3 regions of the Weeksella sp. HMSC059D05 genome follow, and region 2 is predicted to be linked to each of the others. Evidence: riboswitches for the same ligand, from Rfam matches in the RefSeq annotation. Region 2 holds a riboswitch; each other region holds the start of a gene.

Region 1 (10,665 bases), on a different contig from region 2:
AACCTACGATAGTGTACGTGATAAAATCGTAGAAACATACAATGAACTGAAAAAGCTTTCAGCCGAGAAACTTACCAAACAACGTCAAGATCGTTTTATCGCCTTTGGTGAATTCAAAGGGTAGGTTATTAACATACTATTAAAATCTTAGTCTTAATAAATTGCGAGATAATTAACTTTAGTTATCTCGTTTTTTTGTCTAATTTTGGAAAATTATGGAACAACTAAAACAGTCATACTCTAAAACCAATCAAACAAATTCAGTTATCAATCTAGAGAAAGGGAAATTACCTCCTCAAGCAATAGAACTCGAGCAAGCTGTTCTCGGAGCAATGATGATTGATAAGAAAGGTTTAGATGATGTTATCGATATTTTATCTCCAGAAGTTTTCTATCGTCCAGAACATCAAGCAATATATGCTGCAATACAAAAACTCTTTAATGATTCTCAACCAATAGATTTATTAACCGTTTCTAATGAATTGAAAATCAGTGGGAAATTAGATTTGATAGGAGGAGATTATTTCTTAATCCAATTAACCCAAAAGGTGTCTTCTTCTGCGCATATCGAATACTATGCAAGAGCTATACAAGAAAATTATATCAAAAGAAAACTGATAGAAATTTCATCAGAAGTCATCAGAAAATCCTATGATGATACATCAGATGTTTTCGATTTACTTGATTTTACAGAGAGCAAACTTTTCGAAATTACAGAGGGTGGAATCAAAAGAAGCTATAGTGAAGCCGGAGATTTGGTCAAAGAAGCACTCGAGAAAATAAAAGACATGTCTACAAAAGAAGGAATGAGTGGTCTTCCTTCTGGTTTCACAGAAATCGATAAAATTACTTCCGGTTGGCAACAATCCGATCTCATTATTCTAGCTGCTCGACCAGGAATGGGAAAAACGGCTTTTATCCTATCTATGGCTAAGAATATGACCATCGACCACAAAATACCTGTGGCTATTTTTTCGCTCGAGATGTCATCAGTACAACTCATAACCCGCATGATTTCTGGTGAAACAGGTATTTCTGGCGAAAAACTGAGAAAAGCCACGTTAGCCGATTATGAATGGAAACAATTGTACACCAAAGTAAAAGGACTGGAAGAAGCTCCTTTGTATATCGATGACACCCCAGCTTTATCGATTTTCGATTTGCGTGCCAAAGCTCGTCGTTTGGTTTCTCAACATGGAGTACGAATGATCCTTATCGATTATTTGCAACTGATGACGGCCGGAGGAAAAGCAAACGGTAACCGCGAACAAGAAATCTCGATGATATCTCGATCGCTAAAAGCCATTGCCAAAGAACTGAATATACCCGTTATTGCCCTGTCTCAGTTATCACGTTCAGTAGAAACAAGAGGCGGAAGTAAGCGCCCTCTTTTATCCGACCTCCGGGAGTCAGGAGCAATTGAACAAGATGCCGATATTGTTTCGTTTATTTATCGTCCAGAATATTATAAATTAGAAGTTTGGGATGACGAAATAGAAACGCCTTGTGCAGGACAAGCAGAGTTTATCATTGCAAAACACCGTAATGGAGCATTAGAAAATATACGATTACGATTTATCGGTGAACAAGCAAAATTTACAGATCTTGATAATAGTAGTTTCGAAGACGAATACACCATCCCTAGTTCGATGAATAAAAACAAACAGTTCGGTAGCGATAGCGATTTTACCTTTGATAGCTCTATCAATTTACCTACCGGTAACCCACTAGATTCCTTTAGCGGCTTGGATTCTTACAAACCTTATAGTAGAGAAAATGAAGATGATGACCTAGGTTTTTAGCAAGAATATCAGCCAAATTCATTACACAGCTACTGTATCGAATTTTACCAAAATGTTCAGAATCCTAATAAATGGAGCACAACGCAGAGGTACAGAAATTGAATGTTGGATAACCATAATTTACATAAATCAATGGAGAACGAACGTAATGCAAAAACTAAGCAAATTTTTTATTTTCTAAAATTGGCATGTTGAGTAGCCGTGAAAAAATCTCGAAATATTTGGTGCAATAACTCATCGTTTTTTGATGCCTTCATACCCAAAATCAAATAAACATCCAACATCAAATGGGTTAAATGATGAAGCGCATTGGTGCAAAATCGATGCACTTCTTCTATAAATTCAACCAAAATAGTGTTCTTATCCATCAAAATACGTTCGCTCTGTTGTGCATAATTCAACAGCTTTTCTGAAGTCTGATCTACAAAATCTTTCAGTAACTGAATTTCTTGATCGGATTTGTAATTTGTTGCTTCTTCGGCAAAATGTGTAGCCATGCCTAAATAATTGACCATTAAAGTAGCATCTGCAAACAAACGAAACGGCAGGTGGCTAATCAAATCTTGGGTATAAAACTCATCATACACAAACGAATCTTCTCGGGATATGGCAGCATTTTTCACTTCAAATGCATAGGTATGCGTGGCGCGCATTCCCATAAAAGGCCAAGACGGATGAAGGCTTACTCTTTCTTTTGGGACGATAAATGAGCGAACAATCGGCTGTTGATTATCACCAAGGCAAGGTTGTCCGTTTTCGGTAATTTGTGCATTCAGGGTAAAATGAGAAAGATAACTAGCACCCGTAGCATGCATCCATCGACCGTTTAGGATAAATCCAGAAGACGTTTTTTCGGCCGTTCCGCCAACCATACCACTGCCACCTACAAAAATATCAGGAGAAGAGAAGAGCTCCTTGGCTTTGGTGGGTAAAAGATTTCGGGCAAAATAATGAGCACCAGAACACAAGGTAACCGTCCAACCGAAACTTCCGTCTATAAAGGCTAGAGATTGTAATAGTTGCAAACCATCAACAAAAGAAAGTTCTCGTCCGCCATATATTTTTGGTACCCAAATTTGTAAGTATTTTTGTTGATGAATTTCGGATAAAACCTTATCGGATAAAGCTTCGGCAAGAAGTAATTCTTCACGCATTTCCTTCCTAGACAGCATGGGGCGAGTTTTTGAGAAGTTTTAACCATTTGAAATAAGCAGAGGTAGCTACCAAAAATAAAAAAGCACTCAATACGGCATAGAGGTATAAATCTTTATGAATCATCAGCGGTATTGAGATAAAATTGCTAATGTTGAGCAATATCCAATTTTCTATTTTTCGTTTGGCCATTAGCCACATACCGGCCCAAGCGAATGCACTCACCAGAGAATCCCACAAAGGCACATCAGAATTGGTAAAGTACGTCAGGGCGAAATAGAAAATCAGAAAGCTGATTACGACAATACAGACTACTTTTATCCAATCCTTTTTGGTTGAAGAGGAAATAGGTGTTTCTTGTTTTTGTTTGCCAAATGTCCAGAACAGCCAACCGTAAATACTCATGACCAAATAATAAATATTGAGGGTAAATTCGGCATAAAGTTTTGCAGAAAACATGACCCAAAGCGTCAGTGAAATTCCGCCAATTCCGAACAGATAGTTAATCGGTTTATTGAGCCTTGCCAAGAGAACTTGTGCAACAGAGAAGGCTACACCGAGCCATTCCATCCAGGTGATTTTTGATAAGATTTCCTGCATAATATTGTTTTTATTCTAGACAGGAGATGATAAGTTTTCAATCCCTACGCCAGCATTATCCGGATCAGGTATTGCACTCGGTGCATGGGTATCATCTCAGCCAATTTTTGGCACCCCATTGAACAGGCAAAAGTCGGATAAAATTTAGTAATAAAAAAATTGAGTTCTCAATGAATAAAATCTACATCGTATCCTAAATAAAAAATCTATATCTTTGTAGGCGAAATGAAAAGCATGCACAACATATTACGCGTACCATTTTTTAGTGAGTATCTTCTACCGATCTCTATGTTCGGTAGGCCTGTGTATGTTTTAGAATAAACAAATAAAGACAATCTCATAGACAACCCGAACAGCAATGTTTGGGTTTTTTGTTGGTATGAAATAAGAAAAAAATCAACATGATAGAAGAATTAAAAGAAAATGTAGAAATTATTCTACCCGAAAACGGATTAGAACAGAAGCTGAAACAAGCCAAAGAAGAAAACCGAAAATTAATTATTAAACTGGGATTCGATCCTACCGCTCCTGATTTGCATTTGGGCCATGCGGTGGTATTAAAGAAGTTGAAACAATTCCAAGATTTAGGACATCAAGTGGTGATTTTGGTCGGGAGTTTCACCGCGCGTATTGGCGATCCGACGGGTAAAAATAAAGCAAGAAAACCACTAAGTGCAGAAGAAGTGCAGCATAATGCACAAACCTATATCAATCAATTATCTAAAATTATCGATGTAGAAAAAACAAAAATTGTGTACAATTCTACTTGGTTAGATGGTTTGAGTTTTTCGGCTATAATAGAATTACTATCTCGAGTAACGGTTGCGCAATTGATGCACAGAAACGATTTTAATAAACGTTTTACAGAAAATACGCCGATTGCCATGCACGAGCTGGTGTACCCGATTTTGCAAGGGTATGATTCTACCCAAATAAAAGCAGACATCGAGATGGGAGGAACGGACCAATTGTTCAATTGTACCATGGGACGTCAGTTGCAAGAGTCATACGAAGTCTCGCCACAGATTGTAATGTGTATGCCATTATTGCGTGGGTTAGATGGAAAAGAAAAAATGAGTAAATCGATGAATAACATAATCGGACTTACAGACGAACCGAACGAAATGTTTGGTAAGACCATGTCTATACCAGATGATTTGCTAGAAGAATACATCAACTTGGCGACAGATTTTTCTATAGAAGAAAAAGAACAATTGAAAAACAGAATTGCTTCGGGAGATAACCCAATGAAAATAAAAAAAATAGTGGCTAAAAATATAATTACTCAATACCACAATGCCGAGGCAGCAGAAGGCGCAGAGGTTTTTTTCAGTACACAATTTCAGAACAAAAATTTTGATGAAAAAGTTTTCGAACCGGTAAAGATCAACACTTTACAAAATATAGAAAACAACCGAATGAGTTTATTAGACTTGTGTCATCAACTGAAAAAAGATAGTTCTCGTTCGGCAGTCCGTCGTTTGATCGAAGGTGGTGGAATCCAAATAGATAATGAAAAAAGAACAGATGCCAATGAGTCGATTGTTTTGAAAAACGGCATGAAAATAAAAATAGGAAAAAGAACTTTTTACGAATTGATCAATTAATTAGGAAAACATATTCGGTACGAATAAACTAATTTATCCGTATTTTTATATAAGTTTGGATAACTTTTTGAGACTATTGAATTCTATTTTTCATAACACAAAATTATAGCATGGATATACAAGTTAGACGCTTAACGATAGAAGATTATGAAGATCTTTTGCAATCGGAACAAGAAGCCTATAAGAACATAGACGAAGAAGATTGGCAACGAGAAGATATACACGAGTTGTTACGTATCTTCCCAGAAGGCCAGTTTTGTGTAGAAGTTGATGGGAAAGTAGTGGCTTCTGCATTGGCGATCATTGTAAACTCGAAAAAAGTAAATCTCAATACCTCTAATTATGAAGAAATCACCTCGAATGGGAAGTTTACAAAGCACGATCCAGATGGTGATGTAATGTATGGAATAGAAATTTTCGTACATCCTCAGTACCGTCAATTACGGTTAGGTAGAAGATTGTACGACGTACGAAAAGAGTTGTGCGAGGAAATGAATTTGAAATCAATAGTTGCAGGAGGTAGAATCCCGAATTATCACAAATATGCAGCTGAACTGACACCGAGAGAGTATGTGGATAAAGTAAAAAGAAAAGAAATAATCGATTCTACTTTGACATTTCAGTTGGCAAACGATTTTCATGTAAAAAAGATCCTAAAAAACTATCTTAAAGATGATACCGAATCGATGGAGTATGCTACGCTTCTCGAATGGAACAATATATACTATGAACCCGATCTGATGTCCAGTTCTCCTACCAAGAGAATTACACGTATAGGATTGGTACAGTGGCAAATGCGTGCTTTTAGAGATTTGCAAGATTTCTACGAACAGGTAGAATTTTTTGTGCAGACCGTAAGCGATTATGGAGCCGATTTTCTTTTGTTTCCAGAGTTTTTCAACACTCCGCTAATGAGTCCATACAATCACCTGAAAGAAGTAGAAGCCATGAACCGATTGGCCGAATTAACAGACGAGATTGTAAAGAAAATTCAAGAATTTGCTATCTCATACAATGTAAATATTATTGCAGGATCCATGCCGACAATCGAAAACGAGTTGTTGTTCAACACTTCGTTTCTATGTCATCGAAACGGACAGCTCGATTCGTACAGCAAAATGCATATTACCCCAAACGAATTTCGATATTATGGAATGGTCGGAGGAAATGAATTAAAAGTTTTTGATACCGATTGTGGAAAAATAGGCTTATTGATTTGTTATGATGTCGAATTCCCAGAAACAGCAAGAATATTAGCCGATCAAGGAATGCAAATTTTGTTTGTACCCTTTATGACCGATACCCAAAATGGTTATACACGAGTAAGAAGTTGTGCCCAAGCCCGTGCGATCGAAAACGAATGTTATGTGGCGATTGCCGGTTCGGTAGGGAATCTTCCGCGTGTGAATAATATGGATATTCAGTTTTCTCAATCGGCTGTTTTCACACCTTCTGATTTTGCTTTTCCTACCAACGGGGTGAAATCAGAAGCCACACCCAATACAGAAATGGTGCTGATTACCGATGTGGATTTGTATGCACTCAAAGATTTACATGAATATGGGACCGTGAAAACCCTGAAAGATCGCCGACACGATATGTATCGTGTAGTGCAGTCTAATGTTTCTACAGTAGGAAAGCCAAAAAATTCTTAAAAATTTATCCCCCTTCGACTCCGCTCAGGGTTGTGACCTTCAACTCCGTTCAGGGTTGTGACCTTTGGCTGGGCTCAGGGTTATAACAGTTTCCTTATATCGTTATTTCAAAGGAAGTAGAAGCGATCAAATTTACCTAATCCATTGCCCAAAAAGGTGATTTTATTGTTGCGCTAAGCGATGCTGTTGCCAATGCGATAGAAATTATACAGCACCATTTGGATCAAGAAAATTTAGATTAATGGGTTTTGTACGAGAACACATAAATAATTTACTTTTCTTAATTTTGCTCTGTGGATATTCATGATAAGTTAAGACAGATTGTGCGTACGATACCCGATAATTTATGTGGTGTGTATTATTTGCATAATCAAAATGATGATATAATTTACAATGGTAAAAGTGTAAATATTAAGAAAAGACTCCTACAACATTTTAGGTCAAAAGTTACGAAAGAAGTTAAACTCCAGATGTTTACTTATCGTGTAACTTATGAAAATGTTGGAAATGAATTGATTGCGTTGCTGAGGGAGTCTGAATTGATCAAAGAATTTTTACCTATTTTTAATCGTGTACAGCGAAAAGTTAAGTTTTCGTATTCCATTTATAAAGAAAAGAATTTACAAGGTTATGATTCTCTCCTTGTTAGAAAGTTATCGAATACAGGTAAAGAAGTAATTGTATTTTCGACTTTGCAAGAAGCTAAAAATTATCTCTTTACTTTTACCGAAAAATATAATTTATGTCAGAAAATAAATGGTTTGTATTCTTCAAAATCTAGTTGTTTTCAGTATAGTTTAAAGGAGTGTAAAGGTGCTTGTATTTCCTTAGAAGATGTAAAAACTTATAATTTAAGAGTAGAACAATATTTACGTACGATAAATTTACCTAAAAAAGATATTTTAATTGAATTGAAAGGAAGGACATCGTAAGAAAAAGGACTTGTTTTCATTAAAAATGGTATCTACCAAGGATTTGGCTATTGTCCTATCGGGCTTTCTATTCCCGAAGAAATGCATTCTTATATTGATCCAAAACAAGATAATAAAGATGTTAGAAAAATATTATTTCGCTTCTTAAAATCAGAATAATTTAGATCAATTATTGATACTTTAGAGTAAATATTTCCAACTGTTTTTCGTTAGTAGAAACTCTAATTTATTTTGTTTTTTTTACAATCTAATATTCTCGAAAAACCAAAGGTAATCATTCGATCATCTTTTTTGTTTAAAATACTATTTTTCAACACTTGTGCTGCAATCATCGAAAAGGTAATACCATTTCCTCCATATCCCAAAGCATATAAGATTCGACTATTTTTTTTCCATGGTCCCATAAAAGGCAAACCATCTTCTGTAGAACTAAAGGTTCCGCACCACGCCATCTCTGTCTTGAACTCAATTGTTGGATAAAGCTTTTTGAATTTTTGTTCTAAAGTTTTTATTTTTTCTCGAAGCAAATCGTCTCGTTTTACTGGGTTCTGGAAATCTTCATCTTCACCACCAACAATCAGGCGGTTATCTTTTGTAGTTCTCATATACAGGTACGGATCTGCAGTTTCCCAAATCAGACTTCGGTGTGGCCAAATATTTTTTTCGGGCATTGGCGACGAAATAATAACGTACGTGGAAATTAAATTCATTACTTTTTTGGGCAAGAATTCACCAGCTTCAAAACCCGCTGCAACAATAACATATTTACATTTGATTTTTTTACCTTTGCTTGTAAAGAGTTCGCAACCATCATTGGTTTCCATTATTTTGTCAATCTTAGTATGGGTAAATATTTGTAGAGAATGTTTTTTTTGATGATGTTTCAAGAGTTTAATTGCTCCTTTGTAAGCATCCATTTGTGCAGATGTATTATTCTGTAATGCAGCAAAACCATCAATATTTTGATACAATTTTAATTCATTCGAATCTAAAAAATTAATCGGTAAACCGACTTTAGTTCTCATTGCATATTCATCTTCTAAAAGTTTGATATCTTGTTTTGTACTGGCTAAAAAAACAGTAGGTACGTTTAGAAAGTCAGTTTGGATATTGTTACTTTTAAAAACATTTTCTAAATCTTTTATCGATTGCAAACAATTATGATAGGCATCAATAGCTCTTTTTTCTGTTACTTTCTCCACTAATTTACACAAAGGTATATCTATTTCGTATTGCAATTGAGCAGTACTTGCGGCAGAACTTCCGGTTACAAGTGTCCGTTTATCTATTATTACACACTCAATACCTGCCTCGCACAGTTCATGGGCAACCAACGCACCGGTTATCCCAGAACCAATAATGGCAACATCAATCGAATAATCGTCTTCCAGAGGATGGAAATAATCGAACAGTTCATTTTTAACAATCCAAAAAGATAGTCCAGAATGTAAATCCATATAATTCTTTTATAAATGTTTCTTAATTCTTTAATAAAGTATTATTGGTAAAAATCGGGCCAATTTTAAGATCTTAAGAAAAGATTCGAGAATTAATTATTTTTTGTATAGAATTGGCTCAATGCTTGTTGTTTATAGTTTATTATTAACATTTCAAAACACAAAAATGAGTAAACTAACAAGAAAAGAGTATCGATTAAATTATATCGATTATGGTAATAAAGATGCGCAACCAGTAATTTTGATTCATGGTTGGCCGCTTAGTTTACAATCTTGGGAATATCAAATACCGGCTATTGTAGAAGCAGGCTTCCGATGTATTGCATATGATAGGAAAGGTTTTGGTGGGTCTTGCGCTCCATGGGAAAAATATGATTATGATGCTTTGGCAGAAGACGTTCATGCTCTAATAGACGAACTACAATTGACGAATGTGGTATTGGTTGGCTTCTCGATGGGAGGTGGTGAAGTGGTACGTTATATTACCAATTATGGTCATCATTCTATTGCAAAAATTGCTCTCATTAGCTCTATTATTCCGTTGGTAAAACAAAAGCAAGACAATGAAAAGGGGGTACCTCAAGAAAACTTAGAAGATATTATTCATCAATTGAAAGATGATAGGGTAGGTTTTCTAAAACAATTCCATAAAGATTTTTATAACTATTCGCCTCTAAATAAAACGGTAAGCAAACAACAATTGGCTTATGATTTTAATATTTCATCTCGTGCTTCACCTAATGCAACTATAAAAACTGCACAAGCTTGGATGAATACAGACTTTAGAGAAGAGTGTAAAATGATAAAAGTTCCAACATTAATCATCCACGGGAAAGAAGATAAAACAGTACCTGTAGAAACGGCCGGAGATTTAGCCTCCAAGTTAATCACACCTTCTACTTATTTGGTATATGAAGATGCGCCTCATGGTCTAAATATTACTCATAAAGATCAATTGAATGGTGATTTAATTGATTTTCTTTTGGATATAGAAATAAACAATACGAAGTAAATGAAAAATTTGAAGATAAAATTAATTTCAGGAGTGGCTGTAGCTCTTATCGGTACAGTCATCTACGAATGGTTAGACAATAGAAAAGTACATATACCCGATTACGTTGAGCTAATTGATGGGTTTGATGTGCAACAATATATGGGAAAATGGTATGAAATCGCCCGATTAGATTTCAAATACGAAAAAGACTTGAGTCATGTCTCAGCTACCTATTTTTTAAATAAAAAAGGAATGATTGAAGTTTTTAATCGAGGCTATAACTATAAGGAAAAAGAATGGAAAGAAGCGAAAGGAAAAGCAACTTTTAATGACCAAAAAGATAAAAGTGCTCTGAAAGTTTCGTTTTTTGGTCCATTCTACTCAGGGTATAACGTAGTGATGATGGATCCTGATTACGAGACTGCTTTGGTTTTTGGTGAGAAACATGACTATATGTGGATTTTAT
Region 2 (10,665 bases):
CGTCAATTAAAACGAATTCGTACTGCACCACAAGGTAGAGCACATAGAATAAGAAAACGTTCTAACCACGTTACTATTGTATTAGGAACTAAAGAAGATAAACAAAAAGTAGAAGATCAATAAATATGGGACAAAAAACTAATCCAATCGGAAATCGTTTAGGAATCATCAGAGGATGGGATTCTAACTGGTACGGTGGAAATGATTATGGTGATAGAATTGCAGAAGATGCAAAAGTACGTAAGTACTTACGTGCTCGTTTATCAAAAGCCGGAGTTTCTCGTATCTATATCGATCGTACTTTTAAGTTGGTTACAGTGACGGTAACAACAGCTCGTCCAGGTATCATTATTGGTAAAGGAGGACAAGAGGTTGATAAATTAAAAGAAGAGTTGAAGAAAATCACCGGTAAAGAGGTGCAAATCAATATCTTCGAAATCAAAAGACCAGAACTGGATGCAATCTTAGTAGGTGACAGCATAGCAAGACAAATCGAAAATCGTATTTCTTACCGTCGAGCAATCAAGATGGCAATGACATCAGCAATGCGCATGAACGCAGAAGGAATCAAAATTCAGATTTCTGGGCGTTTAAACGGAGCTGAGATGGCACGTTCTGAAACGTATAAAGAAGGACGTATTCCATTATCAACTTTCCGTGCTGATATCGATTATCATATTTCAGAAGCACATACAACATACGGTCGTTTAGGGATCAAGGTGTGGATTATGAAAGGTGAAGTATACGGTAAACGTGAGCTTTCTCCACTTGTAGGACTACAAAAGAAACAAAACAAACGTTCTGGCGGAGCACACAGAGGTGAACGTTCTAATAGAGGAAAACGTTAATTAGTTGAACAACTAAAAAATTAGTAGATTATGTTATCACCGAGAAGAGTAAAATATAGAAAAACCCAAAAAGGTAAGATGAAAGGTAACTCGCAAAGAGGAGCTGAGTTGGCTTACGGAACTTTTGGGATCAAAACTTTAGACGAAGCATTCATTACTGCTCGTCAGATAGAAGCGGCTCGTATTGCTGCTACACGTTACATGAAACGTGAAGGACAATTATGGATCAAAATTTTCCCAGATAAACCAATAACCAAGAAACCTGCAGAGGTACGTATGGGTAAAGGAAAAGGTGCACCTGAATATTGGGTAGCTCCTGTAAAACCAGGACGTATCATGTTCGAGGTAGGAGGTGTTCCATTGGATGTAGCAAAAGAAGCTTTACGCTTAGCTGCACAAAAATTACCTGTGAAAACGAAGTTTATTGTAGCAAGAGATTACTCAATCTAATAATTTTTAAAATTGAACAGAATGAAAACAGAAGAGATTAGAAATCTTAGTATTGAGGATTTAAATGCTAAAATTGCCGAAGAGCAAAAAGCACTAGAACAATTGGAAATGACCCACGCAATTTCACCAATTGCTAACCCAATTGAAATTAGAAATGCACGTAAACTCGTTGCACGTCTAAAAACAATTTTGACTGAAAAACAAAAACAACAGTAATCACAAAATTTGTATCTGATGGAAAGAAAATTAAGAAAAGAAAGAATTGGTTTAGTAACATCAAACAAAATGGATAAAACTGTTGTGGTGTCTGAAACCAAGAAACAAAAACACCCTTTCTACGGAAAGTTCGTTTTGAAAACCAAAAAATATACAGCGCACGACGAAACAAACGACTGTAACGAAGGTGACACTGTGCGCATCATGGAGACTCGTCCATTGTCTAAAAACAAACGATGGAGAGTAGTAGAAATAATCGAAAGAGCTAAATAAGAAAATAAGTTATGTTACAACAAGAATCAAGATTAAAAGTTGCAGATAACACAGGAGCTCGTGAGGCGTTAGTCATTCGCGTATTAGGCGGAACCAAAAGACGCTATGCATCAGTTGGTGACAAAATCGTTGTAGCGATTAAAGAAGCCACCCCAAACGGAAACGTTAAGAAAGGTGCTGTATCTAAAGCTGTTGTAGTTAGAACGAAGAAAGAAGTTCGTAGAAAAGACGGTTCATACATCCGTTTCGATGATAACGCTTGTGTATTGCTTAACACACAAGGTGAAATGCGCGGAACCCGTGTATTTGGTCCTGTAGCACGTGAATTACGTGATAAAGAATATATGAAAATTGTATCATTAGCCCCTGAGGTATTATAAATAATCATTCAACATGGCAAAGTTAAAAATTAAAAAAGGAGACAACGTCGTTGTTTTATCAGGTTCTCATAAAGGGAAAACTGGTACAGTAGTGCGTGTATTCCCAGGCAAAGCAAAAGCAATTGTTGAAGGGGTGAACATCGCAAAAAAACGTGTAAAGCCAAGCGCACAAAATCCGCAAGGCGGAATAATCGAGAAAGAAGCTCCTTTATATATCTGTAAATTGGCTTTAGTTGATCCTGAAACTGGTAAAGCTACAAAAGTAGGTTACAAAGTAGAGGACGGAAAGAAAACAAGAATTTCTAAAAAAACAGGTAAAGCTATTTAATGATGAGTAAAACTTACAAACCGCGTCCGCAGGTTAAATATAAAGAAGAAATTGTAGGAGCTCTTAAAGAAGAGTTCGGATACAAATCGATCATGGAAGTTCCGAAATTAGAGAAAATTGTATTATCACAAGGTTTAGGTGCTGCAACTGCAGATAAAAAAATTGTTGATTATGCAATCGAAGAATTAGAACTTATCACAGGTCAAAAAGCTGTAGGAACCATCTCGAAAAAAGATGAGGCCGCATTCAAATTACGTAAAGGAATGCCAATCGGAGCAAAAGTAACTTTACGTGGTGAGAAAATGTACGAATTCTTAGATCGTTTGGTAACAGCTGCTTTACCACGAGTACGTGATTTCCAAGGAATCAGCTCGAATGGTTTCGACGGTAGAGGAAACTATAACTTAGGGATAAAAGAACAAATCATTTTCCCTGAGATCAATATCGATAAAGTGAAAAAAATCCAAGGGATGGACATCACTTTTGTGACCTCTGCAAAAACTGATAAGGAAGCAAAAGCTTTATTAACTAAGTTTGGTTTACCATTTACGAAAGAAAAATAAGTTATGGCAAAAGAATCAATGAAAGCGCGTGAGCGCAAAAGAGCAAAATTAGTTGCTAAATATGCAGCAAAACGTGAAGCTTTATTAGCTGCTGGTGACTATGAAGGATTACAAAGAATTCCTAAAAACGCTTCGCCTGTACGTTTACACAACCGTTGTAAAATAACAGGTCGCCCTAAAGGATATATGAGAACATTTGGTATTTCTCGTGTTACATTCCGTGAAATGGCAAACGAAGGGTTAATCCCAGGAGTGAAAAAAGCATCTTGGTAATCTAATTACAAAGAGCAAGTTATAAAGAAAACCTTATGCTATGCGTAAGGTTTTTTTGTTTTGGTGAGGTTTATATATCTTTGATCAACTCCCTAAAATCTGCTATGTAATTTGGGTGAAGACAAAAGGCTGAATTGTTGTAAATCTTATAATTTAAACCTGCAACTTTTGCTGAATTAATTCCGGTGAGTGAATCTTCAATAACTAAAACTTCTTCCATTTGTTTTTCGGATAATGATAAAGCTTTTAAATAAGGTTCTGCATTTGGTTTGCCTTTCGAAACATCATCTGCTGAAATAGTGTGATCAAAATAAGAGTGAAGTTTTAATTGCTCAAAAGCATACTTGACTTGTCTTTTAGAGGAATTAGAAACAAGAATAATTTGAATTTGATTGGCTTTTAAATGTTCCAATACTTCAACAACATGTTCATTTAATCGTAATAACTGATGAAAGTTATCGATGTAAAATTTTTCTGTCCATTCGATTATTTCCGCGGACAAAGCGTTGGTGAAGCGTTGCTGATTTTCTAACATCAATTGGATTGCTTCATTTGTCGTGAAATTCATCCCATCATTTTCTACCAAACATTTCGTATCCAAATGATATAGTTTAACAACTTCATCAAACATCTGCTCCCACAATTGTAGACTATCTACGATTACTCCATCAAAATCAAAAAAGATGGCATTTATTTTCTTTCCCATGTGATGTTTTTATAAGATGCATCCCAAAACCGATATTCTAATTCGCTTGCTTTGACAAAAGCTTCTAACATTTGCTCTTTTATTTTTTCAGTTGCTCCATCTGCAATCTTATCAACATAAGTTTTTGCTTTTCTTACTCCTTCACCAAATTCATTTCCACTATAGGTGTCTATCCATTTTTGATATGGATTATTTTCTTTTGCTTGATTTTTGATGATTTCATCACCAACTTCTTTGTAAATCCAAAAGCAAGGCAAAACAGCTGCTAATGCAATTTCGATAGGTTCGAATGCAACAGTACTTTTTAAGAAATGTGAATAATGGTGACAAACAGGTTGTGTTTCGATGATGATGTTTGGCGATAATCCAAAATCCTCAAAATAGGATTCGTGCAAAGCACGTTCAACAATTAATGCGTTTTTTCCGAATTCGAAAAAGTCGATGGCTTGTTGATTGTCTTCAGATTTTGATCCAATGGCAGCTAATACTCGTCCAAAATGTTCCAAATATTTTGCATCTTGTAACATGTAAAACTGAAATTTCTCTATTGGTAATGAGCCATTTTGCAATTCGATTATAAAAGGCATATTTAGAATATCATTGTAAATAGGTTCGATGGTTTCCCATGCTTTAGTTGTGAATGTCATACGTTTTTAATTTTTGTGGATTAAATAAATGATTAAGAGGTCCATTTCCTTTCCCAATTGCTAGGTCTTTACTTCCTAATATTGCTTGTTCAACATATTCTTGTGCTAGTTGTACACTTTGTGTGAGTGAATATCCCAAAGCTAAATTACACGCAATTGCAGAAGATAGTGTGCAACCTGAACCATGCGTATTTTTTGTCTTTATTTTTTGAGAGGTATAACTTTGTACAGGTTGTTCTTTTTGAAATAAATAACTGATAATTTTTTCTTGCTGAAGATGTCCACCTTTTATTAAAAGATTCTGACAACCTAAATTTAAAATCGTTTCTCCATAAGCAAGCATCAATTCAGCAGAATCAATTTTATGATTTACCAAAATACTTGCTTCATCAAGATTTGGTGTAATAAGCGTAGCCAAAGGGAAAAGTTTTTCTATGCAAGCTTCAAGAGTTTCTTCTTTGATTAATCGATGTCCACTGGTCGCAACCATGACAGGGTCATAAACAATCGGTCTATTGTAATTTTTTAATTCCTCTGAAATGATATGAACCAATTCAACACTATGAACCATTCCAATTTTTATTGCATCAGGATAAATATCCTCTAATATGGATAGAATTTGTTCACGAATTGCTTGTGCAGGAATTTCGTAAATATTTTGTACGCCTTTTGTATTTTGAACAGGCAATGCCGTCAATACATTTGTAGCATAACATCCATGAGCAGAAATTGTTTTGGTATCAGCTTGTATGCCAGCGCCACCGCTTCCATCATATCCGGCAATTGTTAAGACGCTATAGGGTTTTTGCATGGTATTCATTATTGTTAATAATTTGTTTTAAAATTTGGGTCGATTTTTTTGGATTTTTACTTCCGCAAATGGCAGAAACAATTGCAACACTATCTGCGCCTGCTTGTATGATTTTAGCAATATTACTTTCATTAATCCCGCCAATTGCAATCAAAGGTTTTGATGTTTTAGTTTTTAAAAATTTTAATCCATCAAAACCCCATTCAGTAATCGTATTGGTTTTTGTTGGAGTCGAAAATATAGGACTTACCCCTAAATGATGTACATATTTCATTTCATCATCATCCAATTGTTTGATATTTTCTAAAGACCAACCAATGTGTTTTAGAGCTTGTGTATTTTTCTTAATTTTAGAAGGTGATATATCAGCCTGCCCGACATGTATTCCCCAAGAGTCAACAGCGGTAGCAACCTCTAACGAATCGTTAATAATCAACGGGATATTGTAGTGGTCCGTAATATTTTTTAATAATGTAGCTTTTGAAATGTACTCGCCGACACTGCAATTCTTTTCCCGGAGCTGAATGATGTCAACCCCACCAATAATTGCTTGCTCTGCAACATCTAACCAGTGAAGATACTTACAATCTTTTTCAGAAATAACTAAATACAAAGGATAAGGAAAAGTTGGATTAATCTTCATGAACCGATATTTTTAAGTTTGCTCGAATTTCTTTTGCAGATATATGGTATAACGTGTCATACAAATTCATTTGTAAGGTTCCAGGACCATAACTTTTTTTCTGTGCCAATTCACCTGCTAAACTAAATACAGCCATACCGCTAACCGTTTCGAGGAAAGGATTTTTATTAAGACCAATAAAAGCACCGATACTAGCTGTTGCCGAACAACCTAAACCAGTAACTTTCGTCATTAATTCATGACCATTTTTAATTTCAATAATCAGATTGTTGGATACAATAAAATCTGAAGCACCTGAAATGCACACAACAGACCCAAACTTTTGATTTAAATTGTGTGCTGCTTTTATCGCTTGATTACTTTGATGCGTACTGTCGACTCCTTTTCCCTGGACAGTTTCGAAGCTATCTAAAGCTAAAATTTCCGAAGCATTTCCTCTTACCACGGTAGGATGATAGCGTAACAGTTCTTTTATAAGTTCGTTTCTGAAGGTTGAGATTCCAGCTCCAACAGGATCCAATATCCAAGGCTTATTCAGTTGATTTGCTTTTTCTGCTGCAATTAGCATACTTTCTGCCCAATAATCATCAAGAGTTCCGATATTGATGACTAATGCATTTGAGATTTCGACAACATTTTCCACTTCTTTATGTGCATGCACCATAACAGGCGATGCGCCAATTGCCAAAAGAACATTTGCAGTATTGTTCATCACCACAAAATTGGTGATGTTGTGAACAAGCGGATTTTTTATCCGGACAGCATGTAAATTTTCAATGATTAGATTTTCCATTAATTGATAATTTTTTAGATAAAACAATTAATGGCTAAAGAGGATTTTCTTCGAAAATAAAGCGTTGCAAATATTAAATAATTGCATAGACATTGCTTTTCCCTACGTCGGTGTTAATCGTATCAGGTTCAAAGGGACTCTCTCAATTCTTTTCAGAATACCCCTAAAGCCAAACCAAATTTATATAAATTGTTTCGACATTCAACTTTTTTTAAGAATAAAAAGAAGATTACATCAAGAATTAATGTTGAGATTGATTATAATGTGTAAGAAAATATAAGATTTGTTTTTATGCTTCATTTTAATCCCTAATAATTAATACGATTAATAATAAATTATTTGATGCACATTTTGTAGAATAAAAAAAAATAAATATCTTTGCAACCCAAATGCATAGAGCATTAAATAGTAAAGTTTAATCCTAAAAGTAGAGTTAGAAGGGCTAACTCTATACTATAGAATTATTTATGTACACAGATCCAATTTCAGATTTTCTTACCCGAGTAAGAAATGCAATGATGGCAGGGCACAAAGTTGTGGAGATTCCTGCGTCGAACTTGAAAAAAGAAATCACAAGAATTCTTTTTGAGCAAGGTTACATCTTGAATTATAAATTCGAGACTAATGAGAAGGGTCATCACTCAATCAAAATTGCATTGAAGTATGACAAATTAACTAAGCAACCAGCAATTAAAAAGCTTCAAAGAGCTTCGTCTCCTGGTTTGCGTCAGTATGCAGGAGCGAAGGAATTGCCTCGCGTTTTAAACGGTTTAGGTGTTGCCATTATATCAACCTCTCGTGGTGTGATGACAGACAAACAGGCACGTAGAGAAAACGTAGGTGGTGAAGTATTATGTTTTGTTTATTAATCTATTAACGCAGAAGAAATTATGTCTAGAATAGGAAACGCACAAATTACATTACCTTCATCAGCTAACGTAGAGTTTAAAGATAATGTTGTAACAGTGAAAAACGGTAACGTATCTTTGACTCAAGAGTTGAAAGAAGGATTTGATGTGAAAATAGAAGACGGAGTGTTGACGGTAGTTCGTCCGTCAGATTCGAAAGAAGATCGTTCGTTACACGGATTGTATCGAGCTCTTATTAACAATATGGTAGTAGGAGTAACGGAAGGTTTCAAAACTAGTTTAGAATTGGTTGGGGTTGGGTATAGAGCATCTAACCAAGGACAAAAATTAGATATGTCATTAGGATTTTCTCATAACATCATTATGGAGATGCCGGAAGAAGTGAAGGTAGAGACTGTAACTGAAAAAGGGAAAAACCCAATTGTAATTTTAAGCTCACACGACAAGCAATTATTAGGGATGATAGTAGCGAAAATCCGCTCTTTCCGTAAACCAGAGCCTTATAAAGGAAAAGGTATCAAATTTGTTGGTGAAATAGTAAGAAGAAAAGCAGGTAAATCTGCGTAAAAACTTGTAAAAAATGGCATTATCTAAAGTAGAAAAAAGACAAAAAATAAAAAGACGCGTACGTCGCAATATTTTTGGTACAGCTGAAAAACCACGTTTATCAGTTTACCGATCAAACAAAGAAATCTACGCACAAATTATTGATGATAACACAGGAACTACCTTGGTATCAGCATCATCACGTGAGAAAGGAATTGCGGCAGGAAATAAAACAGAAGTTTCTGCATCAGTAGGGAAAGCTTTGGCAGAGAAAGCAAAAGCAAAAGGAGTAGAAGCAGTTGTATTTGATCGCAATGGTTTCGTTTATCATGGTAGAATCAAAGCTTTAGCAGATGGAGCTAGAGAAGGTGGATTAAAATTCTAAAAAAGAAGAAAAGAAATTATGTTAGGATTCAATAACGTAGAAAGAGTAAAGCCAATAGGATTAGATCTTAAAGATCGCTTAGTTGGAGTACAACGTGTAACAAAAGTAACAAAAGGTGGACGTGCATTTGGTTTCTCGGCAATCGTTGTCGTAGGAGATATGAATGGAGTAGTAGGTTATGGTTTAGGTAAGTCTAAAGACGTAGCATCTGCTATTGCAAAAGCGATCGAAGATGCTAAGAAAAACTTAATCCGTATTCCATTACAAGGTGCAACAATTCCCCATGAGCAAGAAGCTCGTTACGGTGGGGCGCAAGTCTTCATCCGTCCGGCAGCTGAAGGTACCGGGGTAATTGCGGGTGGTACTGTACGTGCAGTGTTAGAATCTGCGGGGGTGCGTAATGTGTTATCAAAATCGAAAGGTTCGTCGAACCCACACAATGCGGTTAAAGCTACCTTTGTCGCTTTATTATCTTTGAGAAGTGCGGAAGAAGTAGCTCGTCAACGCGGAATTTCAGTTAGTCAAGTGTTCAACGGGTAAAAAATAATTTCATGAGCAAAGTAAGAGTAAAACAGGTACGTAGTGCTATTAATCGTGAAAAATCTCAGAAAGCAACTTTAATAGCTTTGGGGTTAACCAAATTAAATCAAGTAGTTGAACATGACGCTACCCCTCAGATCGAAGGAATGATCCGTAAAGTTCAACATTTAGTAGAAGTAGAAAAGGCCTAAGCGCTTTTAATCTTTAAAAGAGTTAGAAAATGAATTTAAGTAATTTAAAACCAGCACCTGGTTCAACAAAAAATAAATTCCGTAAAGGTAGAGGAGAAGGTAGTGGAAACGGTCTTACTGCAGGACGCGGACACAAAGGAGCAAAATCGCGCTCTGGATACTCTAAAAAAATCGGTTTCGAAGGAGGACAAATGCCTTTACAAAGACGTTTACCAAAATTCGGTTTCAAAAATATAAACCGTGTAGAGTATCAAGGTATCAATCTAGATACAATCCAAGCACTTGTAGATGAAAAGAAAATTACCGATACCTTGAACAGGGAAGTAATGTTAGAATTAGGTTTGATACACAAAAACGATTTAGTGAAAATCTTAGGTCGTGGAGAGTTGACTGCCAAATTAAATATTACAGCAGATAAGTTTACAAAAACTGCCCAAGAAGCGATCGAAAAAGCTGGAGGTAAAGCAGAATTAATTAACGAGAAGTAAATATTTTTGGATGAAAGGTTTTATACAGACCCTACAAAATATTTGGAATATTAAAGAACTAAGGCAAAAGTTATTATTAACTTTTGCTTTGTTATTGGTATACAGATTCGGTTCTTATGTACCACTTCCAGGGGTTGATATCAATGAAGTGAATCGATTTATAGAGGATCAAGCACACAGTAAAACGGGTATCCTTGGATTGTTGAATTCTTTTACAGGAGGGTCTTTTAGTAGAGCCTCGATTCTCGCATTGGGAATCATGCCTTATATTTCTGCTTCCATCGTGGTGCAGTTAATGGGACTGGCAGTACCTTCCATACAAAAATTACAAAAAGAAGGAGAAAGTGGACGAAACAAAGTCAATCAGATAACTCGTTGGTTAACCATCGGGATTTGTTTGGTTCAAGCACCTGCTTATCTCACGTTGACAACATCACAAATCCTCCCGTATGATCCTTCTTCTGGGTATGCATTTTACTTATTGCCACCATCGAATTTTTGGTTCTGGTTTCCATCAATCATTATCTTGGTAACGGGTACAATATTTGCGATGTGGTTAGGTGAAAAAATAACCGATAAAGGAATAGGGAATGGTATATCTATTTTGATTATGGTAGGGATTTTAGCAGATTTACCAAGAGCATTAATGAATTCTTTCGAAACAGATACCTCTGGCGGAATGTTTTTCTTGCTAGAAATTCTTGGTCTAATTCTG
Region 3 (10,665 bases), on a different contig from region 2:
ACCGTATTTATTGTCGAACTTAGATTTTGTAACAGAGTCATTTACATTGATTGCCGGAACAAGCAATGTTCCATTTTTCATTCTCTCGTATAAACGATGAACACCAGTTGTGGTTTCTTCAGAAAGTCCTTTTATGTCTTTTGCCAATTCAGGATATTGATCAAAAACCATATTGGTTAAATCTCCTCCATCATCCAAAATCATATTCAAAGGTTTTCTATCTTCGCCAAAGAAAAGGGTCTGTTCGATGCACCAATCAAATTCTTCTTCACTCATCCCTTTCCAGGCATAGACTGGGATTCCTGCTGCCGCAATTGCTGCTGCTGCATGGTCTTGTGTAGAAAAAATATTACAAGATGACCAAGTAACTTCTGCCCCCAAAGCAACAAGAGTTTCGATAAGCACTGCTGTCTGTATCGTCATGTGTAAGCAGCCCGCAATGCGTGCACCTTTCAATGGTTGCGATGGTCCGTACTCTTCTCTAATGGCCATTAATCCTGGCATTTCTGCTTCGGCTAATTTGATTTCTTTTCTTCCCCAATCTGCTAAGGAAATATCCTTTACCTTGTAAGGAATATAGTGTGTTTCTGTTGCCATAATGGTAATAAAATTTTTGCTACAAATATACTTATTTTTCTTGTGATTGTCTTTAATCATTTTCGATGTTAAAAATCAAAATTATTCAGAATTCCAACTTTATTGCTGCTTTTTGTTTGTAAATTTGCTTACTAAGCTGAATTTTGGCTTCGAAAAAACAATTATGGGCATCACGCATGATTTACAATTCAAAGAACAAACCCGAATCGTTTGTTGGAAATTGACCGAAAGCACCGAAGAGTTGTTAGCATTTTTATCTTTATCAGAAAAAAGGCTAGAAAAATTTCAAGGTCTTAGGCCAAAACAAGCAAGAGAATATTTAGGTTTGCGGGCTTGCCTCAAAGCCTTGGATCTCGATTATGATGTGCTGTATGATGAAAAAGGAAAGCCATATCTGCCTACAAGCAACGAATTGTCGATTACTCATTCTTACGAATATGTGGCTGTAGGGATAAGTGATTTGCCTTTAGGTATCGATATAGAAAAATCTCGTCCGAAGAAGATTCTCAATATCAAAGAAAAATATGTAAGAGATGACGAGTTTTATTGGCTGAAAAAGTATCCTGATCAACTTGTCGATTATTTGCATATTCTGTGGGGGCTGAAAGAGGGATTATACAAACTCAATGGTGGCAATCTCTGGAATTTTCTACATCATTATCGTATAGAAGAATTTAGTCTGAAAGAAAAACAGGCTATTTCTTGTTGGATTTCGGATCAAAAATCTAGTAGAATCTATTACGGGCATTATAAGAAATTTGATGATTTTTATCTAACCTGGGTTTTGGATTATACCTAAACTATTAACTAATAACCTGATTATGATAGATTTCTTAGAGTTTCTTATAGAACCTTATCGCACGCATGCAACTTGGCAGATTGTCCTCGAAATAGTAGCCACTCTATTCGGTATTATTTCTGTTTATTATACCTACAAAAGAGACATCAAACTATATCCTACCACGATAATCTCTACAGGGATTTTTATGTTTTTGTTCTTTCGATGGGGATTATATGGCGAAACCATTATACAGATTTACTACGTTTCTATGGCCATTTATGGTTGGTTACTATGGAAAAATGAACTCGAGTTGCATCAGCAAGAATTGCAAGTTAGTTGGGCAACAACCAAAGAATATAGAAAAGCGTTGTTGTTTTTTGTGGCAAGTTTTCTTTTCATTCTCATGGTTTATTATTTCCGACCATTGATTGAAAATAACTTCAATGGTAATTATCTTGCTCAACTAAAAATTCATTACACCAAAATAGATCTTATCGATGCCACTACGACGGCCGTATTTTTGGTAGGAATGTGGATGATGGCAAAACGAAAAATCGATAACTGGATTTTTTGGATTATAGGAGACCTAATCATGATACCTTTGATGATTTATAAAGGAGCTGTAATTACATCTTTACAATACATCGTATTACTCGTATTATCGATTATTGGCTTAGTAGATTGGATAGATACCCAGAAAACACAAAAAAATAAATTATAACGAATTCTATTGATAATTTTCTAAATTTACGAGTAATAATAGTAATTATAACCATCGCAAGAAAAAATATGGAAAATCAAAATCAAGTACAAAACCTATTGGTAGCTCAGGCAAATCAGGCCGATCGATCAACCTTCTATAAAAATACATACGGCCATGTTGCCGGTGGTGTGTTGGTCTTTGTTATTATAGAATCGCTCATGCTACGCTCAGAAACTTTAGTAAATTTTATGTTGAGTCTTACTCAAGGCTACCTTTGGTTGGCTTTGTTGGCAGGTTTTATGGGTGTTACATGGGTTGCACAAAAAATGGCTTACGGTTCGGCTTCGAAATCTCAACAATATGTAGGATATCTTATATACATCATTGCAGAGGCACTCCTATTCGTTCCTTTACTCTATATTGCATTGGCGTACGGCGGTCAATACGTAATAAAACAAGCAGCTGTAGTAACCGGAGGTTTGTTTGTCGGACTCTCGGTAATAGTATTTCTAACCAAAACAGACTTCTCGGTCTTGAAAGGTGCACTAACAATTGGCTTCTTTCTCGCCATTGGATTGATTATTGCAGGTATGCTGTTCGGATTCGATTTAGGATTATGGTTCTCCGTCGGGATGTGTGCTTTGGCAGGTGGAGCAATTTTGTACAATACTCATCAACTAAAGCATGAATTCGGGACGCAACAATATGTTGCAGCAGCCTTATCGCTCTTTGCTTCATTAATGCTTTTGTTCTGGTATATCCTGAGAGTTTTTATGAGTAGAGATTGACCATAACAAAAAATAATTAATAAAGATCCGTAACAAATCTGTTACAGTTTTTTTATAATAGTAAATCTTATTAAAGAAAAACGACATCAAATGACAAATGAAGAAAAAGAAAACGATAGAATACAATCGCCTTTCCGACCAAAAAATTGGAATGAAATAAGAATTAACGACTCTTGGGCACTCTTCAAAATAATGAGTGAATTTGTAGACGGTTACGAAACCATGTCAAAAATCGGACCGTGTGTATCTATTTTTGGCTCTGCACGCACCAAGCCCGATCATCTATATTACAACATGGCAGAGGAAATTGCTTACCGATTAACGCAAATTGGTTTCGGGGTAATTACCGGTGGTGGCCCTGCTATAATGGAAGCTGCAAACAAAGGAGCACAAAGAGGAGGAGGAGCTTCTGTAGGATTGGGGATTAGTTTGCCATTCGAGGCAAAACTCAACGATTATATTGATAATCAGTACATGGTAAACTTCAATTACTTTTTTGTGAGAAAAGTAATGTTCGTGAAATATTCTCAAGGGTTTATTGTGATGCCAGGCGGTTTCGGTACTCTGGATGAATTATTTGAAGCACTTACGTTAGTCCAAACTAAAAAATCAGGGCGATTCCCAATCGTTTTGGTAGGAAAAAAGTTTTGGAGTGGTCTCTTCGATTGGCTCAAAAATACCATGCTCGAAGAAGGGTATATTGCAGAAAAAGACTTAGAATTGTACCGCTTGGTAGATACTGCAGAAGAAGCCGTGGCACATATCAAAGCGTTTTATGAGAAATATAATATCAAAATCAATCTTTAGGTTTTGGTACGATGATTGTAATTTCATAAGACAATACAACAATAATAAAATATAGAAAATGAAAAAAATTGCCTTTAGTCTTGCTATAATATCTTTGATCGGTTTACAATCATGTAATAATACAGATAACAAGAAAGAAACCTACCAAGAGATAGAGGAAAACGGAACCGTGAAAACCGAAACGGTCGATCGTAACGAGCAATTATTGAAAGAAGATGAATTGCCCGAAAGTGTTAGAAATTTTATAACTCAAAATTTTGCAAATGCACAAATACAGAATGCACTTCATGAGAAAAATAACCTAGAAGACGATGAGTATAAAGTACAACTGACCGACGGAACAAAGATAGAATTCGATCAAGGAGGGAATTGGGAAGAAGTGAAAAAAGAAAAAGAAACTATCGGGAAACTAACTTTTTTGCCTACTCCTCTGACCGATTATATCAAAAATAATTATCCTGCAGATGGTGTAGAGAAAGTAGAAAAAAAGGCACAAGGTTACGAAGTGGATTTATATCCGAGTGATGTAGAGCTAAAATTCGATCAAAACGGAAATTTCGTAAGTAAATCAAAATAAGTACGCAACCAAACTATAAATAGATAAAATGAAAATAAAAACACTTTTAATAGGAGGTTTTATAGCAATCGGGAGCTTTACATTCGCACAAACAAATGTGCAAAATGCTCGATTACCACAACCATCACAAGGCTTCTTGAAAGCTAATTTCACCAATAATACTATTGCAAAAACCAAAGTAGATGCCAAAGGAAACCTAGTCGATGAGTACGAAGTCTATTTGGATAACGGGATAAAAGTAGAGTTTGATAGAAAAGGAAACTGGAAAGAAGTCGACGGGAAAGGCAAGGCAATCCCAACACAATTTATCAACCAAAATATCGTGTCGTATATAAAAAAACACTACCCAAATGCACAGGTCTATAAAGTAGAGAAAGAAAAAAGAGGATACGAGGTGAAATTATCAGACGGATTAGAGTTGAAATTTAATCATAAAGGAGCTTTTTTGCGTATCGATCAATAAACTTTCTTCAAACTTAAGGAAGAAAAAATAGTTTACAAGAAAACCGATATTTGTATCGGTTTTTTTGTATTTTTAATTTATGGATAAAAGAGAATTACGCGAAACCATTTTTCGTCATCTAGACGGAATTGTTGTGGCACCAATCATATCTGCCTTGGCAAAAAGAGGAGTATTACACTTTTTATTAACACGCAAAAAAGTATCCCTAAAGCAAGTAGCAGAAGAATTTCAGGCGAACGAAGGCTATCTAAATGTAGCATTTCATGTTTTAGCTTCGCAGAATTATTTGCTACACGAAGTAGATAACTCTACCGATGAGGTTACGATTTCATTGTCAAAATATAGTGAACGCGCTTTCCGTAATTATGAGATTTATCAAGACCTAGCAGCTTACTTGTCAAACGAAGTGGTGTACAATAGTATAGAAACCAACCAAGAATTTTGCACACTATGGATGCAACTATATACCAAATATCAGAAATATATAGTCCCGACCCATCAAGATACATTAGAAAATAAAAAACTTCATCATCAAATCTGCAAACACATAGAAGGGGCTCTGATTGCACCATTGGCCGTACGGTTAGGGATGAGTGGAATGTTTCATAAGTATTTTATGGAAGCATCATTTAGTGCAGACGAATACCACAAAAATCCCCAACATTTCGAGAAAATACTCTCTGCATTGGCCCAATTAGGATGGTTCGATAAAAAAGGTAAAAATTTCCAGTTTACCCCAGTTGGCTTATTCTTTGCGCGTCGCGCAACAGCATACGGAGTAACAGTTTCTTATTTACCTCTTTTCGCACAGCTAAATGAGCTGCTTTTTGGGGTTGCAAAAAAAATAAGAGAAATAGAAGAGGGGCAAGATGAAAAGCATGTTCATAGAGAGATGAATGTGTGGGGAAGTGGAGGAGCACATGCCACGTATTTCAAAATTATAGATGAATTTATTATCGATATCTTCAACCGTCCACTGAATCTTCAACCCAAAGGAATTCTCGATATGGGAAGTGGAAACGGAGCTTTGCTACAACATTTATACGAAGTAATCGAACGAAAAACTTTGCGAGGAAAATATCTCGATGAGTATCCGCTTTTTTTGGTCGGAGCAGACTATAACGAAGCCGCCCTGCGAGTAACGCGAGCAAATCTCATCCAAAACGATATTTGGGCAAAAGTTATATGGGGCGATATATCCGATCCTAAAACCTTAGCGCACGACTTGCAACACGATTACGGCATACATTTGTCTGATTTGTTAAATATGAGAAGCTTTCTCGACCATAACAGAATTTGGACTGATGTAGACAAACCAAGCAACCGGATCAGTACATCTACAGGAGCTTTTGCGTATAGAGGTAAAAGAATATCCAACAATGCCATTGAAGATAACCTACAAGAACACCTTGAGAACTGGAAACCTTTTCTACAAAAATATGGATTATTACTAATAGAATTGCACGGTCTTTCACCAAAAATAGCAGCTGAAAATTTAGGCAAGACACCCGCCACTGCTTACGATGCAACGCATGGATTTTCTGATCAATATATTGTAGAATATGATATCTTTAAGAAAATTTGCGATCAAGTAGGATTAGAATCGGACCCTAAACTGATGAAGCTATTCCCGATAAAAGAGTTGGTAACCGTTAGTATACAGCATCTTACAGTTAAAGAAACAGAAGTTAGCCAAAGCTAGAAGAACTTTTGAGTTTCTTATAGAAAAAATGTTATCTTTGCCGCTCATAGAAAGGGGTGCTTGCAAAGGCTGAGATTATACCCATAGAACCTGAGCAGATAATGCTGCTAAGGGAAACGGTTTTCTTCACCTAGAACCAAAAATTCTCATGGTTCTTTGTGTCCCTTTCATAAATTATTATTTTTTATGAAAAGGTCAATTTTTCTTTTATCAATGATTAGTGCTCAGTGGCTTATGGCGCAAGAGCAAGACAGTATTCGAGCAGAGAACATCGAATTAGAAGGTTTAACGATTCTAGAACAACTACCAATTTCGGTAGAAAAGTACAACAAAAAAACACTGAACGAACGCAACTTAGGGCAAGATATTCCTACTTTGCTCAATCGTGGAACATCTATTCTCACCTCTTCTGATACTGGAAACGGAATGGGCTATTCTACCATTCGGATTCGTGGTCTAGGGGAGAGCTCAGTAAATGTTACTCTAAACGGCGTTCCGTTGAACAATGCAGAATCACAAGGTGTTTTCTGGGTAAACATGCCCGATTTAGCTTCCTCTACCAATGCAATTTATATCCAGCGCGGCGTGGGGTCTTCTACGAATGGGATGGCCGCTTTTGGAGCAAGCGTTAACATAGAAACGCAAGCACCATCTCGAGATCCATTTCTAGAGTTAGCAGGCTCTTATGGTAGCTTCAATTCGCAAAAATATACCGTACAAGGTGGAACAGGAAAAATCCTCAATGATAAATTTTCTGTCGATGTACGTGCTTCCCATCTCCGCTCTGACGGTTATATAGAACGGGCATCAAGTAAACTTTGGTCGTATGATTTTACCGCTGTATACGAGCTGAACAACCGCACCTCTTTCCGTTTCCAAAATATGTACGGTAACGAAAAAACATACCAAGCTTGGGGAGGAGTAACCCGTGCAATGATGAACGAAAATAGAAGATTCAACCCATCGGGGGCAATCTATAATGAAGATTGGTCTAAAGTTATTGGGTATTATGACAATCAAACCGATAACTACCAACAAAATCATTACTTCTTTACGTGGAATCAAAAAATGGGGGATGACTGGAAGTCGAAACTTACCCTACACTATACCAAAGGAAAAGGGTATTATGAAGATTATAAGCAAAACGAAAGATTGAGTAAGTACAAATTAGAAGAATTTACACAACTGAAAAGAACAGATCTTATTCGTCAGAAATGGTTAAACAACGATTTTTATGGTTTCAACTGGGAAATGGAAAATCAACGCTTAGGCGACTTCAAGTTTTTCTGGGGACTTTCTGCAAACCAATACAAAGGAGATCACTACGGATTTGTAAAATGGATGAAAGACTTCGATTGGCAATTACCAGATTATAAATTTTACAATAATTATGCAACCAAATCTCAACTTGCAGCCTATGCAAAAGTTTTATATGGGTTAGATAATTGGGAATTTTATGGTGATTTGCAATATCGTTTTATCGATTATGTTGGGAAATATCACGAAGGAGGAGAGAATGACAGTGATGATTTCCGACCGTTCGACGATCAATTTAATTTTATCAATCCAAAAGTTGGTATAAACTATAAGGTAAATAATCAACACAGTTTTTATACCTATTACGGAATATCAAACCGAGAGCCACTTCGTAACGATTACAAATATAATCAAGCCGAAAAACCAAAGTCAGAACATCTACAAGATTTCGAGTTAGGTTATAAGAAAGCAGGACGATTCTCGGTTAACCTCAACGGATATTATATGCTCTACAAAAATCAGTTGGTCTATACCGGAGCGGTGAATGATGTCGGATCACCTTTGAGAAAAAATATCGGAAAGAGTTATCGAGCAGGAGTCGAGTTAGACGCACAATACGCAATTGTTCCCCAAAGAGTTTCTGTATTCGGGAATGCAACTTGGAGTAAAAACATCAACAAAGACTACAAAACAACCGAATATGATGCACAAGGAAATGAGTTTGTAGTTGCTTACGGTGATACCCAAACCATTCTTTCGCCAAGTTGGGTTGCTGGAGCAGGTTTTGATGTAATGCCAATCAAGAATTTCAGAATCAACTGGTATACGAAATATGTAGGAGAACAATATTTATCGAATACAGAGCCAGTAGATGGACAATTAGCAAGCTATCTATTAACAGATCTTACGTTGAGCTATGGCCTGAAAATGAAAGGAAAACAAGCAGTAGATTTTACATTTTTGATTAACAACTTATTCGATAAAGAATACGAATCGTATGGGTTTTATTACGGGGAAGCTTATTACTTTCCTCAAGCCGGAATCAATGTGATGGGTGGGATGAAAGTCCGATTCTAGTACTAAGTTTTTATAAAAAATTCTCCTCATATAAAAAAGCTGCTTCGTTTCTGAAGCAGCTTTTTTTATGTTGTTTGTTTTTCGTTTTAAGTATTAAAGAACTCGTTTGCCGTATAGATATCTTTTGCCCCAATAACTATCTGTAATTGGCGTGATGATAACTCCTTTAGAGGTTGAAGAATGGATAAATTGTAGAACGCCATTTTCATCTCTTCCGTGAACAATTCCTACATGGGTTACACGACCTCTCCCTTTCGTTGCAAAGAATACCAAATCGCCTTCTTTTAAGTTTTCTGTAGCGATACGTTCTCCTTGTTTGGCTTGGTCAGCCGATACGCGTGGTAAGTCTTTGTTTAAGATAGAGAAAACATTACGTACAAAAGCCGAACAGTCGATTCCACGACGAGTGGTCCCGCCATAGCGGTAAGGGGTACCTAAGTAAGTTTCTGCTTCTTGCAAAAGTAAGTCAGAAAAAACATGGTTTGTCTCTTCTATAACGGTATTGAGAATAGCCAAACTCTGCACTTCTGGTTTAATTTCGATTGGAGAGACGTTTATGGCACGTTTATTGATTAGTTTGTTGTGAGGAGTAAAGAATTTCGCTTGTGGAGCAAAACTTCTGTTTGCTAACAATGGATTATTATTGGTAGCAACCGAAGATGTTGTACATGAGGTAAACAATAGCGTTGCAAGTATACTAAAAACTCCAAATACTTTAAAATTCATATCAAATCGTATTCAAAACTGTTAAAGCGAAACAAAAATAGTTTTCCAGTTGCTAATCGTATCTATTTTTCTGTGTGTTTGACATTACTTTAACTACTTTAACTTTTTTTAACAAAAAACTTTAACATTTTTTATCTACGAAGAATTTGTAGATATCAAAACTCTTGCTATATTTGCATCCGCTTTTGGTGAGAGGATTGTCTGCTTAAATAGGAGAATTCTCGTAAAAAGGATAATAACATGTAATTTTTATGTTTTAATTTGCTTAGATTAATAAAATGTTTTTATCTTTGCCGAACCAAAAAAGTAAGATAATTTATATTAAGATTATTATTAGCTATGGCAAATCATAAATCAGCATTAAAGAGAGTAAGACAAAACGCCGTAAAACGCGATAGAAATAGATATTATCACAAATCAACACGTACTGCAATAAAAAAATTACGTGGAGAGGAGGATAAAGCAGTAGCAGAAGCAGCATTCCCAAAAGTTACTTCTATGATTGATAAATTGGCAAAACGCAACATCATTCATAAGAACAAAGCTGCCAACCTGAAAAGCAAATTGGCAAAACATATCAACGGATTAGGATAATATCCTGAGTCGTCTAGTGCTCCCTTCGTCTATCGGTTAGGACATCAGATTTTCATTCTGAAAAGAGGGGTTCGATTCCCCTAGGGAGTACAAATTTTCGCAGCAAAAAATACCTGTTGCGATTTTTTTTCCTTAATATTTTAAGGAAACATTATAAAAATTGTTTTTTGTGTTTTGTTTGTATGAATAAAGCAAAGGCTTTATTCTAAGAGAATGAAAATGTCGCTGTATGATTCTAAATGAATTGTACATCGGCGTTATTCTCAAAACAAGTCAAAAAAAATAAAAAACTATAGCAATTGATGCTCCCTTCGTCTATCGGTTAGGACATCAGATTTTCATTCTGAAAAGAGGGGTTCGATTCCCCTAGGGAGTACTAATATTGTAAAAAAAAAGCAGCTACTTACATACAAGTGCTGCTTTTTTATTCTTATTTATCGAATCGATTCGGATATTTTTCTTTTACCTTCTCAATTTTTTCTTCTACTTGTGCTTCCATTTCTTGCTGGTAGCGAGTTAATTTTTCTGTAATTTCATCATTAGAACTTCCCAGAATACGTGCAGAAAGAATTGCCGCGTTTTTGGCTGCGTTT

Evidence for each region. Region 2 has a riboswitch for thiamine pyrophosphate ahead of thiM (hydroxyethylthiazole kinase). Riboswitches for the same ligand answer to the same signal wherever they lie in the genome.
Region 1: linked by a shared signal. The riboswitch ahead of pnuC (nicotinamide riboside transporter PnuC) and the one ahead of thiM (hydroxyethylthiazole kinase) in region 2 are both predicted to bind thiamine pyrophosphate.
Region 3: linked by a shared signal. The riboswitch ahead of HMPREF2660_RS04880 (TonB-dependent receptor) and the one ahead of thiM (hydroxyethylthiazole kinase) in region 2 are both predicted to bind thiamine pyrophosphate.

What each region holds. Positions count from the first base shown of each region.
Region 1 is NZ_KV798530.1:249-10,913, reverse strand. Features, by position in the region: gene HMPREF2660_RS04530 (acetyl-CoA carboxylase carboxyltransferase subunit alpha) at 1-124, shown strand, start outside; gene dnaB (replicative DNA helicase) at 216-1,802, shown strand; gene HMPREF2660_RS04520 (acyl-CoA dehydrogenase family protein) at 1,973-2,974, opposite strand; gene pnuC (nicotinamide riboside transporter PnuC) at 2,964-3,557, opposite strand; TPP riboswitch at 3,579-3,682, opposite strand; gene tyrS (tyrosine--tRNA ligase) at 3,956-5,161, shown strand; gene HMPREF2660_RS04505 (bifunctional GNAT family N-acetyltransferase/carbon-nitrogen hydrolase family protein) at 5,272-6,816, shown strand; gene HMPREF2660_RS04500 (GIY-YIG nuclease family protein) at 7,110-7,748, shown strand; gene HMPREF2660_RS04495 (NAD(P)/FAD-dependent oxidoreductase) at 7,970-9,205, opposite strand; gene HMPREF2660_RS04490 (alpha/beta fold hydrolase) at 9,372-10,217, shown strand; gene HMPREF2660_RS04485 (lipocalin family protein) at 10,218-10,665, shown strand, end outside.
Region 2 is NZ_KV798550.1:118,347-129,011, forward strand. Features, by position in the region: gene rplV (50S ribosomal protein L22) at 1-123, shown strand, start outside; gene rpsC (30S ribosomal protein S3) at 126-848, shown strand; gene rplP (50S ribosomal protein L16) at 879-1,298, shown strand; gene rpmC (50S ribosomal protein L29) at 1,320-1,514, shown strand; gene rpsQ (30S ribosomal protein S17) at 1,530-1,787, shown strand; gene rplN (50S ribosomal protein L14) at 1,799-2,167, shown strand; gene rplX (50S ribosomal protein L24) at 2,181-2,495, shown strand; gene rplE (50S ribosomal protein L5) at 2,495-3,058, shown strand; gene rpsN (30S ribosomal protein S14) at 3,062-3,331, shown strand; gene HMPREF2660_RS10165 (HAD family hydrolase) at 3,402-4,037, opposite strand; gene tenA (thiaminase II) at 4,022-4,684, opposite strand; gene thiD (bifunctional hydroxymethylpyrimidine kinase/phosphomethylpyrimidine kinase) at 4,668-5,504, opposite strand; gene thiE (thiamine phosphate synthase) at 5,479-6,138, opposite strand; gene thiM (hydroxyethylthiazole kinase) at 6,128-6,931, opposite strand; TPP riboswitch at 7,014-7,106, opposite strand; gene rpsH (30S ribosomal protein S8) at 7,399-7,800, shown strand; gene rplF (50S ribosomal protein L6) at 7,822-8,367, shown strand; gene rplR (50S ribosomal protein L18) at 8,381-8,731, shown strand; gene rpsE (30S ribosomal protein S5) at 8,750-9,271, shown strand; gene rpmD (50S ribosomal protein L30) at 9,283-9,462, shown strand; gene rplO (50S ribosomal protein L15) at 9,492-9,950, shown strand; gene secY (preprotein translocase subunit SecY) at 9,961-10,665, shown strand, end outside.
Region 3 is NZ_KV798535.1:28,658-39,322, forward strand. Features, by position in the region: gene ahcY (adenosylhomocysteinase) at 1-597, opposite strand, end outside; gene HMPREF2660_RS04845 (4'-phosphopantetheinyl transferase family protein) at 761-1,396, shown strand; gene pnuC (nicotinamide riboside transporter PnuC) at 1,419-2,099, shown strand; gene HMPREF2660_RS04855 (Bax inhibitor-1/YccA family protein) at 2,168-2,869, shown strand; gene HMPREF2660_RS04860 (LOG family protein) at 2,960-3,676, shown strand; gene HMPREF2660_RS04865 (PepSY-like domain-containing protein) at 3,735-4,253, shown strand; gene HMPREF2660_RS04870 (PepSY-like domain-containing protein) at 4,282-4,716, shown strand; gene HMPREF2660_RS04875 (class I SAM-dependent methyltransferase) at 4,796-6,418, shown strand; TPP riboswitch at 6,461-6,550, shown strand; gene HMPREF2660_RS04880 (TonB-dependent receptor) at 6,605-8,752, shown strand; gene HMPREF2660_RS04885 (C40 family peptidase) at 8,846-9,478, opposite strand; gene rpsT (30S ribosomal protein S20) at 9,818-10,072, shown strand; tRNA gene HMPREF2660_RS04895 (tRNA-Glu) at 10,091-10,162, shown strand; tRNA gene HMPREF2660_RS04900 (tRNA-Glu) at 10,377-10,448, shown strand; gene purE (5-(carboxyamino)imidazole ribonucleotide mutase) at 10,503-10,665, opposite strand, start outside.